DNA from 2 places in the Halarsenatibacter silvermanii genome. Region 2 is predicted to be linked to the other one. Evidence: riboswitches for the same ligand, from Rfam matches in the RefSeq annotation. Region 2 holds a riboswitch; the other holds the start of a gene.
What was found. Region 2 has a riboswitch for cobalamin ahead of BLT15_RS11845 (ABC transporter substrate-binding protein). Riboswitches for the same ligand answer to the same signal wherever they lie in the genome.
Positions count from the first base shown of each region.

Region 1: it holds a riboswitch for cobalamin, as region 2 does, so the genes downstream of both, BLT15_RS08630 (sirohydrochlorin chelatase) here and BLT15_RS11845 (ABC transporter substrate-binding protein) in region 2, are expected to answer to the same signal.

Region 1 covers NZ_FNGO01000015.1:29,153-33,422, forward strand. Annotated here, with positions in the region: gene cbiE (precorrin-6y C5,15-methyltransferase (decarboxylating) subunit CbiE) at 1-436, opposite strand, end outside; gene cbiD (cobalt-precorrin-5B (C(1))-methyltransferase CbiD) at 429-1,577, opposite strand; gene BLT15_RS08625 (precorrin-8X methylmutase) at 1,617-2,231, opposite strand; gene BLT15_RS08630 (sirohydrochlorin chelatase) at 2,222-2,599, opposite strand; cobalamin riboswitch at 2,766-2,960, opposite strand; gene BLT15_RS08635 (hypothetical protein) at 3,193-3,471, opposite strand; gene BLT15_RS08640 (MFS transporter) at 3,726-4,270, shown strand, end outside.
Region 2 covers NZ_FNGO01000031.1:16,182-20,451, reverse strand. Annotated here, with positions in the region: gene BLT15_RS11855 (4Fe-4S dicluster domain-containing protein) at 1-857, shown strand, start outside; gene tatA (twin-arginine translocase TatA/TatE family subunit) at 903-1,079, shown strand; cobalamin riboswitch at 1,450-1,662, shown strand; gene BLT15_RS11845 (ABC transporter substrate-binding protein) at 1,874-3,016, shown strand; gene BLT15_RS11840 (FecCD family ABC transporter permease) at 3,102-4,181, shown strand; gene BLT15_RS11835 (ABC transporter ATP-binding protein) at 4,172-4,270, shown strand, end outside.

The DNA of each region.
Region 1 (4,270 bases), on a different contig from region 2:
TAGCCCGGCTTTTTACCAGCTCCAGCAGCTCTTCCAGATTATCGCGGCCATGCAGGCTGACAAAACGAACATCCTGCCAGCCAAGGCCGGCCCGGGCCAGCCCCAGCTGCATGGCGCTGATGCCGGGTATTATTTCCAGGTTCTCTCCGGAAAAATGCTTTTTGAGATAACCGGCCAGACTGTAAAGACCCGGATCTCCGGTAACAAGGACCATCACCTTTTTCTGCCTGCGGCTGCGGTCGATCAAATTTTTGGTGGCTTCCAGGTTAGAGCTCAGTTCGTGTTTTTCTGCTTCCAGACCGGCAAAGAGTTTTAGAGCCCGGGAACTTCCGACCAGAATATCGGCCTCCCTGGCCTTTCTTCTGGTTACAGGCAGCAGATATTCCCTGCTTCCCGGTCCCACACCGGCTATGACTATACTTCTCTCGTTATTCATCGGCTAGCTCCCTCGCCCCCTCTAAATTGTCGAGCAGCGAAATACCGCCAGCGCTGCCCAGCAGACCGGTTCGCATAGAAAAAATAACAGCTCCGATCTTCAGATCGCATCCGCAGCGCTGTCCGGCTCTTTCCACTATCTTTTCGGCCAGCAGCGGATAAACCTCCTGCAGATCTTCGCGTTCGATAATTTCGGCTGCCTCCTCGCTGGTGCCGCAGCTGAGAATTTCGCGCACATTTTGTGAGCCCAATCCCAGCGAAGCGCTGTAAGCGGCCAGAGTCTCCAGGCGGGCATCGGCGGTGCTGCTGTGGGTGTTGAAAACCCCCGCTGCAACTTTTACCAGCTTGCCCAGCTGGCCTATGAGCAAAATTTCCTCTAAATCCTCCTCACAGCTCTTTTCCAGCATAAAACCCACAAAATTACTCATTCTGATAATGATATCTTCGGCAAATCCCAGATCCAGAGCTTTATCCCGGCTGTAATTGCCGAAAACCAGCACCACTTTTTTCCTGCCCCGGGCGGCGGCCTGGCTCAACTCAAGAGCCAGCGATTCTCGATAGGCTTTATCTGACATCGGTTCGACCAGGCCGGAAGTTCCCAGAATCGAAATACCCCCTTCAATACCCAGCCGGGGATTGAAAGTCTGACGGGTCAACTCCTCTCCTCCCGGAGCAGAAACTATAACCCGGCAGCCGGTTTGGCCCAGAATATTCTCAACCTGTTCTGTAATCATCTGCCTGGGCACCGGGTTTATGGCCGGCTCTCCCGGATCAACAGGAAGTCCCGGCTCGGTCACCGTCCCCACACCTGAACCTGCTTCGATCGCTGTTATCTCATTGTCGGAACATAGCTCTAACCGAACAGCTATCTCAAGCCCGTCGGTGATATCGGGATCATCGCCTGCATCTTTGATTATCGAAGCCCGGGCTGTTTCGGCCGAAAAATCGGCGTCGGCCAGCTCCAATTCCAGCCTGATCCCGGCGGGAGTATCTATCTCAACCCTATCATATCTCTGCTGATCTCTGATCATTAAAGCTGCAGCCCGAGCAGCGGCTGCGGCGGCACTGCCGGTAGTGAAACCTTTTTTAAGATCCCGATCTCTATTTTCTTCGGCCAAATTGGTTTTTCTCTCCCGATCCATGCACACTCACCCCAGATTTTCAGACTTCAGCCTGCCATTTTACAGGTAAATGAGAGCGTTAATAGCAGCTGCGGCAGCAGCTGTGCCTCCCTTCTTGCCTCTGATGGTGATATGCGGTGCAGCAAGCTTCTCCAGTTCATTTTTGGCTTCAGCAGCTCCGACCAATCCCACCGGAGTGCCGATTATCAGAGCAGGATCAGCCTTGCCTGCCCTCACCAAATTTATCAATTCAATCAAAGCTGTGGGCGCGTTACCGATAACGTATATGCTCTCTCCGGTCTTTTCGGCCGCCTTTCTCATGGCCATCATGGAGCGGGTGATGCCGGCATCTTCAGCTTTATTGCGTACATCTTCGTCGGCTATAAAACATTCCACACTATAACCCAGATCATCGCTGAGTCGGGTGCTGACTCCTGACCTGAGCATATTGACATCTGTGATGATGCGGGCTCCTTTCTCCAGGGCCTTTCTGCCTTCCTCCACAGCATTTTCCGAGAAGACTGTGACCTCGCTGATGTCAAAATCAGCTGTGGCATGAACTATTCGATAGACTATTTCGCGCTCCTTTTCTGGCAGCTCTCGGCCCTGAAGAACTTCTTCTATGATCTCAAAGCTTTTATTTTGAATTTTTTCGGGATCAGTTATCAGTTCCACTCATTTACCCCTTTCCATCTATCAACTATAATATCGACCAGCCTGCTGTCATCCCCTATTATATCCCCGATACTGAACTCTATTCCGGGATATTTTTCGGCCAGCTCATCGACCTGAGCGGGTATATCCTCCTGGACGTGAATCCCCGGAAATAAGAAGAGAGGTAAAATTACTATCTTTTCGATTCCATCTCCGGCTAATTCTGCCACCCTTTCTTCTAAAGTGGGGTTGGTTAACTCCATAGCAGCTCCTTCTACGCGCTGATCTTCCAGCCGCCTGTCGAGCTTATCGATCAGATTATAAAACATTTTATTTGACTTATCAGCTCTGCTTCCGTGTCCCAGCACAATTATTCCGGTCTCACTCATTTTTACAATAGCCTCCTCTCAAATTGTCGAAATGAAATTCAGCTTCATCCCTCCGCGGCAGTTCCGCGCACAAATAAAAAAGCGCCCCCTTCTCCACAGGATGGACGCGGGGCTAAATGCAGAAAAAAACAGCCTACATCTCCTGCCGGCGAAGGTCAGTAGGTTGGTTACATCTTTTTCTCAGGCAGGTCTTCTGACTTCCGTTTTACAGCCGGGTCAAACCTTCCCCTGAATACACCAACCGGGTGGCAGACATAAAACCCGACCCAACGGTTACAGCGGCGGGCCCGTTCAGGTTTTTCACCTGATTCCCTATTCTCCCTCAGCCTTAGCTGATGGCACCTGAGATATAAAATTCGCCTGGTCATCTATATAATCATGTTTGCCTCTCTAATATTTGTTTAAAGACTCAGGTATAAACTCCTCTTTTAACCCAGCGGATACATCCCGCCAGGTAAAATTACAGGAAAATTGTAAAATGGATTACTGTAAATTTTCCTGTTTTCAGGCATAATTCAAAACTGCAGCCGGTTATAACCGGATAAACTCCCCTACTGCTGTCCCGCCCTCCCCGGGCGGGAATTTTTTACTTTTTAGGTGTGATCAAAATAGTCATCCTCTACAAAGTCCTGAATTTCTCCCTCTCTAAAACTTTCCTCTCTGGCCCCCGCGACCTCCTCTTCGTTATCATCAAGGTCAGCTCCTTCTTCTCTCTCCTCCAGCTCGCGTTCGATATCGTTGAGAAGATTGACTATCTCTTCCAGCTGAAAATAAAGATCATCCTGTTCCATATCCAGCTGTTCCAGTACCTTTTCCAGTTCAATGCGGCCATCTCTAACCATATAAACCAGCGATCTTTCCTCTCTCATCATGGTCTTTGCTCCCGGAGGAACTCCCCCCCTTCTCTGAATTTATATTCGCATTCTTATCTTCGTGGTTTAGATTATAACACAGTTTACCCTCTGTTAGAAATAAGGGGCTGACAAAACAATATTAATCAGTTATAATGTGTTCTGATGGTATTCTATCATAACAAGAGAATTCTGCAAACATCATCCGAATATACTGGTAAATAGAATTGCTGCAGGATGAGTTTTTTAGCAGTCCGGAAAGGAGATGCCAAAACATGTTCAACTTTTTTATCAACGGCCTCAAGGAAAAACTCCAGCCTCTCAAGCTGAAATTTCTGGGACTTCTGGCCGGCGGTTACATAGCTTCCTTTGTCAGTGTGCAGGGCATTCAGGCTCTCATGCCATTTATCCGCAGAGAATTTGCCATCTCTCGCACCCAGGCCGGCCTCTACTCGACCGTATTTTTTATATCGGCCACCGCTGTCGCACTTTTCAGCGGAAACATCGTCGATAAAATCGGCTCCCGGACCGGTCTTCTTATCGGGCTTTACAGCATGGGCGGGCTGTTTATATTTCAGGGGGCCGCTCCCGTTTACGGTCTGCTGCTGGTGCTGGGATTATTGACCGGTCTGGGATTCAGCATTATTACACCGGCTGTAAATAAGGCGGTGATGATCGAAGTAGAACCATCCCATAGAGCTGTCTCTATGGGTATTATGCATTCGGGCAGCGGAGTCGGAGGCTTTGTGGGTGCAGCTATTCTGCCCGCCCTGGCTGGCTTCATAGGGTGGCGTCTATCGATTATTCTGGCGGGCATCAT
Region 2 (4,270 bases):
TTCAGGCCGCCCAATCCCGCAGCTTTCTCAAGCCTGTCTGCAAAAAATTGAAAAAATCAGATTCTTCCGGGGCAATATTGACAGGCTGCCCGGGAAGTTTTTCTTTGGCCCGGCTCATTATCCCTCCAGTTCTGGGGAGTGAACTTTATCTCCCCTTTGCAGATTGCCGGGAGGCTGGCTGCAGCAACTTTGACCGTGTCGCCCCCTGGATAAAAAACCAGGTTGAATTTCTCAAAAAGATTTTTCCCGGCTGCAGGCCTTTTATTTATACCGGCAAAAAAAGGCCCGGATCAGACGGCAGCTCATCTTTATCGGGTGATACCGATGAAGATGATGAAGAACTGGACCGCCGGGAAGTTTTCTCCAGTCTGGCCCGGAAAAGCGGGGAGGTTTTGGAAGATCTGACAGAGATGGGAAAAGAAGAGCTGCAGAAAAGATATCCCGGAGCTGGAAAAGAAGATAGTGTCATACTTCCCCGGGAATTACTGCAGATAATCTGCAGGATATCTGCAGAAAATAACAGTCTGGATATTAATGATAATTTGATAATTTCTGCCCGGCCGGAATTCAGAGAAGAACGCTGCACATGCTGCCGGCGCTGTGAAAAATTATGTCCCACCGGCGCGATCAAATTCACCCAGGAAAATCCGTTTTTTTATCCGGGCAGATGCACCGGCTGTCATGTCTGCCGCAGCAGCTGTCCTCAGGATGCTTTAAAATTTGTCGGCGGTCTCACACATGATGAGTTTACCGCCGGCAGGATCGTCCTTGAGCCCGGATTCAGGCTGGGAAAATGCCCTGATTGTGGGGCCCCGTTCAATTTAAAAAGCGGCAGAGATAAATGTTATTTTTGTTAGTTTTCATTTTTTATTCCAATTCTCTTTTGCAAAGGAGGTAATATAATGTTTGGACTGGGCGCTCCTGAATTGATTATAATTCTGGGGATAATCCTGATAATCTTTGGCCCCGGCAGAGTACCGGAGATGGGAAGAGCTATAGGTTCGGGTATAAGAGAGCTTAAAAATGCCAGCAAAGAGGTGGAGGAAGTTTCCGTAATAGACGAAGATAAAGACGAGTAAAAGATAATGGATCTTCTTGTCTTTAGTTGGTTAATAGGTGTATAAAAAACCTCATTTAGTTGTACTGTAAGATATAAAGCTTCGTTCACAATGAAATTCCCCCCCGATCTTATACGATATCTATCAACTGATAAAAGGAAGATCCAGGATAATAAGGGGCCGGTTGGAAGAGCTATGGCCTATGTCCTCAAGTGATTCTATTGATGAGAATCTCGGGGTGAGAACCTCGGGGCAGTAACACATTTATTTGCCGTGAGGCACTGCTGGAAACAGGCGGGAAAGCTCATTATTTTTACAGCGGAAAAAAACCGGAAATAACCGGGAAGGAATATAATCACATATCTTGAATTAATAAAGCAGGGAAAAAAACTAAATATCGGCGCAATCAGGTGCCTCCGGCATTGCCGGGGGATAATAGGGAATCAGGTGAGAAGCCTGAACGGGCCCGCCACTGTAACTGGTCACCCCGGATTTTTATCTGCCACCAGTCGCCTATGATTTTGCCCGGCCGGCAAGGGCGCTGGGAAGGTAAAATCCGGCAAAGGCCAGAAGTCAGGAGACCTGCCTGGTTGTCGAGCCTGCAGTTCCCCTATGGCAGGGAATGTAGGTGAAGCTAATACAGGACCGGAGAGTCCCTTATATCTCCTATCAGCTCATTTAACCGTCGCATTTTACCGGACCTGTGTAGGCTTACTCACCTAAACCGCTCAACCTGTCAGGGTTGGGCCTTTTATTTTGCCATAAATATGAGCAACAATAAACGGGCAAAAAAACAAAGGAGGTTATTTCTAAAATTGGTCACCTCAATACCGCTTTTTAATAATTTCTATCATCGTTTTATGAAAAATTTCCTGCTGATCTCACTCGCAGTGGTTTTCATTCTGGCTGCTGGAGCATTTATCAATCCGCAGTCCGCCCGGGTTTCCGGTGAGGTTCTGGAGATAGAGGATAGGGGAGGTCGAATTGTTGAAGTTCCTCATGAGCCAGAAGAAGTCATAGCCGTCGGTTCCGGGGCCCCGCGCAATGTTCTCTATTTTACCGGGGTCGAAAATATAATCGGGGTCGAAGAAGGAGAAGTCGGCTCTGATGACGAGCTTTACCGGGATTATCAGCTGGTCTATGAAGAGTTGAGAGAAAAACCTCAGATAGGACCCAACCACGGCGGCGATTCCGAGCTCATCGCCCGTCAGGATCCTGATTTGATCATTCATTCGGGAGATGTCCAGGATGCTGAAGATCTACAGGACAGGACGGAAATACCGGTCGTTTATCTGGATTTTGGCGATCTGCACAAATATCGTGATGTGCTCTTCGACGACTGGCGCATCCTGGGAGAAATATTCGGCGAGGAGGATAGAGCCGAAGAACTGATAGATTTTACCGAAGAGATTATATCCGACCTGGAAAGCAGAGGTCAGGAGGTGACCGAAGAAAAAAGACCGGAAGTCTTTATCGGAGGTATGGGTCACAGGGGAGCTCATGGCTTGACCTCGGTCCGGGTGCCCTTTCCTCCCCTGGAATTTTTAGATGCCGATCATGTCGCCGAAAGAGAGCTGGATTTTGACACCGTCACCCAGGCCAATGTGGACAGAGAACAGCTTATGCTCTGGGATCCTGACTATATTTTCATGGATTCCAGCAATTTAAACCTGGTTTACGACGATATGGACCGGCATGACGAGTTCGCCGCTCTTAAGGCAGTACAAAAAGAGAGAACTCATACACTTCTGCCCTATTCCTCCTATCACCGCCAGTTCAGCAATATTCTGGCCAACGGTTACTATATAGGAAGTGTCATATATCCGGAAGCTTTTGAAGATGTAGATCCTGTCGACCGGGCGGAAGAAATTATGGAAGTGTTTCTGGGCGAACCGGTTTTTGAAGAACAGCAGGAGTTTTTCCCCTCCTTTGAACAGATAAATCTGCTGGAAAAATAGATTCGTCAATATTGGCAAATATTAGGGCGTATAGGGCCTATAGGGGTGGAAAATATTTATTGTAAATTTCGAGGGGGATCGTCTTTTGGAGGAAGTTAAAAATCGCGTTTTGCAGGATTATCGATCACATCAGTACAAAAAATTCATTTTTGGCATCGCATCTCTTATCATCCTGGCTTTTCTGGTTATTATAGCCATATCCGTGGGTTCGACCACAATTCCGCCCCGGGAGGTGCTGGCGGTTTTGCTGGGGGCGGAAACCTCGGGACCTGTCAGGGTCATAATCTGGAACATAAGAATACCTCAGGTGATAGCTGCCATCGTTGCCGGGGCCGGCCTCTCGGTATCGGGCACCATAATGCAGACTATATTGAAAAATCCTCTTGGTTCACCCTTCACCCTCGGTGTATCCCAGGCAGCTGGCTTTGGAGCGGCCTTTTCCATCGTCATTCTGGGAGTGGGGCAGGTTCACAGCGGTACAGATGGAGATATTATTCTGAATAATCCTTATATAACCACCATTTCCGCCTTCGGCTGGGCGCTTGTTTCCACCCTTATCATCCTTGCCCTGGTTCGTTACAAAGGGGCTGCAGCCGAAACTCTCATACTGACCGGAGTTGCTCTGGGTTCTCTATTTGGGGCCGGCACCACAGCTATCCAGTATTTTGCCGACGATGTCGAGGTGGCCTCTATCGTTTTCTGGACTTTTGGAGATGTGGGACGGGCTACCTGGTCCGATCTGGGACTGATCATCGCCGTGCTGCTGCCCTGTTTGATCTATTTTGTCAGCAAAGGCTGGGATTATAATGTGATGAGCTCGGGCGATGAATCCGCCGAAGCTTTGGGGGTTGACGTGGAGAGATTGAGAATTATCGGAATGCTGCTTTCGTCTTTTCTGGCAGCGGTTATAGTTTCTTTTGTGGGAATTATCGGTTTTGTGGGATTGGTGGCGCCTCATATGGTCAGGAAGTTAATAGGCACCGATGATAGATATCTCATTCCCTTCTCAGCGCTAGCCGGTTCAATTCTGCTGCTGGCCTCCGATACTGCCGCCCGAACGCTGCTATCTCCCATAGTATTGCCCGTGGGAGTGGTCACCTCATTCCTGGGAGCCCCCCTGTTTATCTATCTTGTTATGAGGGGGAAAGAATACTTATGGAGTTAAAGGTAGATTCTATCGATTTCAGCTACGATGAAACTCTGGTGCTTGAGGATGTAAGCTTTGAGCTCAAAGCAGGTGAAATTTTAAGCATA